2 regions of the Castellaniella sp. UC4447_H14 genome follow, and region 2 is predicted to be linked to the other one. Evidence: riboswitches for the same ligand, from Rfam matches in the RefSeq annotation. Region 2 holds a riboswitch; the other holds the start of a gene.
The links. Region 2 has a riboswitch for thiamine pyrophosphate ahead of ACVCMJ_RS08130 (sodium:solute symporter family transporter). Riboswitches for the same ligand answer to the same signal wherever they lie in the genome.
Positions count from the first base shown of each region.

Region 1: another riboswitch for thiamine pyrophosphate. It lies ahead of thiM (hydroxyethylthiazole kinase); the one in region 2 lies ahead of ACVCMJ_RS08130 (sodium:solute symporter family transporter).

Region 1 is NZ_CM129666.1:2,221,320-2,223,516, reverse strand. Features, by position in the region: gene ACVCMJ_RS10710 (LysR family transcriptional regulator) at 1-524, opposite strand, end outside; gene thiM (hydroxyethylthiazole kinase) at 529-1,386, opposite strand; TPP riboswitch at 1,374-1,507, opposite strand; gene ACVCMJ_RS10700 (SDR family oxidoreductase) at 1,621-2,197, opposite strand, start outside.
Region 2 is NZ_CM129666.1:1,693,850-1,696,046, reverse strand. Features, by position in the region: gene ACVCMJ_RS08135 (3-oxoacyl-ACP reductase) at 1-732, opposite strand, end outside; TPP riboswitch at 778-876, opposite strand; TPP riboswitch at 941-1,048, shown strand; gene ACVCMJ_RS08130 (sodium:solute symporter family transporter) at 1,105-2,197, shown strand, end outside.

The DNA.
Region 1 (2,197 bases), 530 kb from region 2:
AGGTACCCGGGCGAGGCGCACAGCAGGCGGCGGTTGGCCACCAATAGACGGGCCACCACCCGGGCGTCCGGTGGCTCCCCGAAGCGGATGCACACGTCGAACGCATCGTCGGTCAGGGGCGGGGGCGTCACGGACAACTGGAGCCGCACTGAAACCCCGGGGTAGGCCGACACGAACTGCGAAATGATGGGCGCGACATGGCTTCGGCCGAATCCGAGAGTGGCATTGACGCGCAGCAGCCCCGTCGGGCGTTTGCGCGCGCCGCCCAGCAGTTCGCCCAGTGTGTCGATTTCGTCCAGGATGCGGCGGGCGTGTTCCAGGTAGACCTCGCCTTCCGGGGTGAGCATCATGCGCCGCGTGGTCCGCCGGATGAGAGGGATCGCGAGGCGCCGCTCCATCGCGGACAGCCGCTTGCTCACGGCAGCCGGCGTCAGGCCCAGTTCGCGTGCGGCCGCACTCAGGTTGCCGGCCGAGGCCAGCGTCGAGAAGAAGGTGAAGTCGGCCGCCTGGATCGGGTCCTGCATCGTGCTAGAGGCCGCAGGTCTCGGGCATCTCGCGGATCTCGAGATGCACGTCGGCTTGCGTCAGGTCGATGGATTGCAGGGCATAAAGCGCGTCCACGAAGCCCACGGCAAAACTGGCGGGACCCGCGGCGATCTTGCCCGCTGCTTCGCCCGCGAGCTTGAAATGGGCGTGCGCGGCGATCGTGGCCTCGAAATCGCTGGCCAGCCGGGTTCCGTCTGCGGCCCGCTGGGCCGCCAGGTAGGCCGCCGTCAGCGAACCCAGCGAACAGCCAGTGCCGATGACGCGCGGCATGAGCGGGTGGCCGCCACCCACGCGGGCCAGGCGCACGGTACTGCCGGAGACTTCGACGATGGCATCGCGCGCGCCCGAGACGGCCACCACCGCTCCCGTGGATTGGGCGAGGCTCATTGCCGCGACCAGTACCGCGTCGACCTCGTCGGTCGCGTCCACGCCGCGCCCGCCGGCGCCTTGGCCGGCCAGGGCGGCGATCTCCGAGGCATTGCCGCGGATCACGCTGGGATGGCATTCGGCCGCTTGCTGGATGCGCGTCGTCCGAAAATCGATAACGCCCACGCTGACGGGGTCCAGCACCCAGGGTTTGCCGAGTTGACGGGCGACACGAACGGCCGCGTCGGCCGCGAGCAACTGGTGGCTCGTGGCGGTGCCTAAATTGATCAGGATGCCGTCCGCCAGCCGGGCGAACTGACCGGCGTCGGCCTCGTGGTCCAGCATCGCAGGTGCGGCGCCAACGGCCAGCAGCACGTTGGCGCTGAATTGCTGGACGACCGTGTTGGTGATGTTCTGAATGAGAGGCGCAGCGGCGCGCAGCCGCGCGTGCAGAGCAGGCAAATCCAGAGCCATGACAATTCCTACGCTAGCGCTAACCAGATCAGGTTCGATGGGTCTGTTCTCAGCGCACTGTCATCGCTGTCCGGCCATGTGGCCGTTGGTGGAAGAGCAGGGAGCACCCCATGTCATGGGAGCACTTTAGCAGATTCGCGGATCTGCCGTCCCGCATGGTCTCGGAACCCCGACGCAGGCGAAGTCCGGTTTTTTCGCGCGACGGTCTATGTTTTGACAGGTAAGGACGGCCGGCTACACGCAGCGGCCGCCGTCCACTTCCAGGCAAACGCCCGTGATGAACGTGGCCTCGTCGGAAGCCAGGTACAGGCAGGCGTTGGCCACGTCGTCCGGCGTGGAGAAGCGTCCCAGCGGGATGCCGGCCACGAACGTGGCGCGATTCTCGGGGGTGTCGGGCTGTCCCATGAAGTCCGCCAGCAGGCCGGTGGCTCCGATCACCGGATTCACGCAGTTGACGCGGATGCGGTCGGGGCCCAGCTCGGCCGCCATCGATTTGCTGGTGGTGACCACGGCGCCCTTGGTGCCGTTGTACCAGGTCAGGCCGGGGCGCGGCCGGATCGCGGCGGTGGAGGCGATGTTGACGAAGACCCCGCCGCCCTGCCGCCGGAAATGCGGCACGAAGCTTTGCGCGCTCAGGAAGATGCTTTTTACGTTGATCGCGTAGATGCGGTCGAATTCGGCCTCGCTGACTTCCAGCATGGGGCGGTTGCGGTGCGTGGTGCCGGCGTTGTTGACGACGATGTGCAGGGCGGAATAGTGCGCCAGCGTCTGGTCGCGCAGCCCGTCCATGCTCGCGGCGTTCGCGACGTCG
Region 2 (2,197 bases):
ACGCGACCAGGGCGATGCGAAGAACAGCAGCGCGTCGGCGAATTCCGTCGGGGTGGTGACGCGCCGCAGGGGCGTGCTGCCAGCGATGAGTTCGAACACGGCCTCGGGCGTGGCGGCGGACGCGTCGGTCGTGCGCAGCAGGCCGCCCGAGACCATGTTGACGGTGATGCCGTCTGGCCCCAGGTCGTGCGACAGCGTGCGCGTGAAGGCCAGCAGCGCCGCTTTGGCCGCTGTGTAGTCGTGATAGGGTACGACCGGATTCTGAAAAAGGTTGGTGCCCACGTTGATCACCCGGCCAAAGCCCGCGGCGCGCATGCCGGGCAGCACCGCCTGGACGGTGTTCAGGGCGCCGCGCAGGGTGCCTTCCATCTGCTGGCTGAGGTTTTCCCACGACAGCGTGTCGGCGTGCGGGCGCTGGTCGCCGTTGAACTGGAAATCGGGCAGGGCATTGTTGACGACGGTGCTGATCGGCGTTCCGAAACGCCGGCTCGCCTGGCCGACCATGGCCTGCACGGCGCCCGCATCGCGCACGTCGGCCTGGACGGCGAGTGTGCGGTCGGGAGCCTGCGCGGCCAGCGCGGCGGCTGCGTCGGCACTACGGAAATAATTGACGATCACGCGCGCACCTTCGCGCTGGAAAGCCTGTACGATGTGCGCGCCCAAGCCACGCGCGCCTCCGGTGACGAGGACTGTTTGTTCGTTCAGGGGTAGAGCTTGTTTGGGTCCGGGCATGATGTCTCTCGCAGGGCAGGCGAAAGGCCGAACCGCGGGCACGATGTGCCCCGTCGCGAACATCCCTCCGCCAGTATGAACTGAATCAGGTTCTACGGGTGTCGTCTCAGCCCCGACGTCGTCGGGACACCCCGTGTCGCTATTGCGCAATTTACCACACAGACTCGGCGAACGTCGTTGACAGTCGGGCCCGGCTCTTTTAGTCTTACGCCAGTCCTGGGGGAGCTCATAGCGAGCTGAGATTGCGCCAATTCCGCGCTGACCCTTAGAACCTGATCCGGGTAATGCCGGCGAAGGGAAGGAATCGCGTCATGCGCGAGCGCCCTTGGGCGCGTTCTTCCCGCCAATTCACTGATGGGAAGGACTTTTGCCATGCTCAGCACTTCAACGGCCATTTCCTGGCTGCTTCTTTGTGCGTTCGGCTATGCCGCCGCGGGCATTCTGTATACCCGGCGCTTCAAGAAAGGCCTGGAAGACTACATCACGGCCCGCAACAGCCAGAGCGCCGTTGCCACCATCTTGACCCTGATGGCTTCGACCTTGGGGGCGTGGATTTTGTTCGCCCCCGCACAGGCCGCAACGTGGGGCGGGCTGGCGGCCATCATTGGGTACGCGCTGGGCGCCATGTCGCCGCGCATTGCCATGATCCCGCTGGGGCGGCGTATGCGCGAACTGATCCCCAACGGCCACACCCTGACCGAATTCCTCATTGCCCGCTATGGCCGGCCCATGTACGGCCTGGCGCTGCTCATCATGGTGTTCTATCTGTTCATCGCCATGTCGGCCGAGGTCACCGCCGTGGGCAAGCTGGTTCGGCTACTCGCGCCGGTTCCCATCTGGGCCACGGCCATCGTCGTCGTCGGCGCCACTCTCATATACACTTCTTACGGCGGCCTGCGCGCGTCGATTTTCACCGACCGGGTGCATATGATCGTCATCGTGCCGCTGCTGCTGTTCCTGGTCGCATTGGGCTGGTACACGGCGGGCGGGGCGCTGCCCACGATCGAGGGATTGCGCGCCCGGGCCCCGCGGCTGCTGGACCTGAGCGATCCGGCGGGGGTGAAGGCCGGCTTCACCTTTTTCGTGGCCATCCTTCTGACCGGCCTGTTTCACCAGGGCAACTGGCAGCGAATCTACGCCGCGCGCGACTCGCGCACCATGCGCACCGGCTTCCTGCTGGGCGGCTTGATGGTCGGGCCGTTCATCTTCCTGATGGGCCTGTTCGGACTGGCCTTCATCGGCCTGGCGCCGGGCGGGGACAGTTCCGTGGCCTTGTTCAGCGTACTGATTCCGCACGCCTCGTTGTGGCTTGCGCTGCTCTTGATCCCCCTGGGCCTCGGGTTGGTGATGAGCAGTTCAGACACCGCCATCAGCGCCGTCTCCAGTCTCATTGCCGTTGACCTGGGCAGGTTGCTGCCCGGTGCGGGCAGTGCCACCATGATGCGCCTGGCGCGGGGGTTGATCT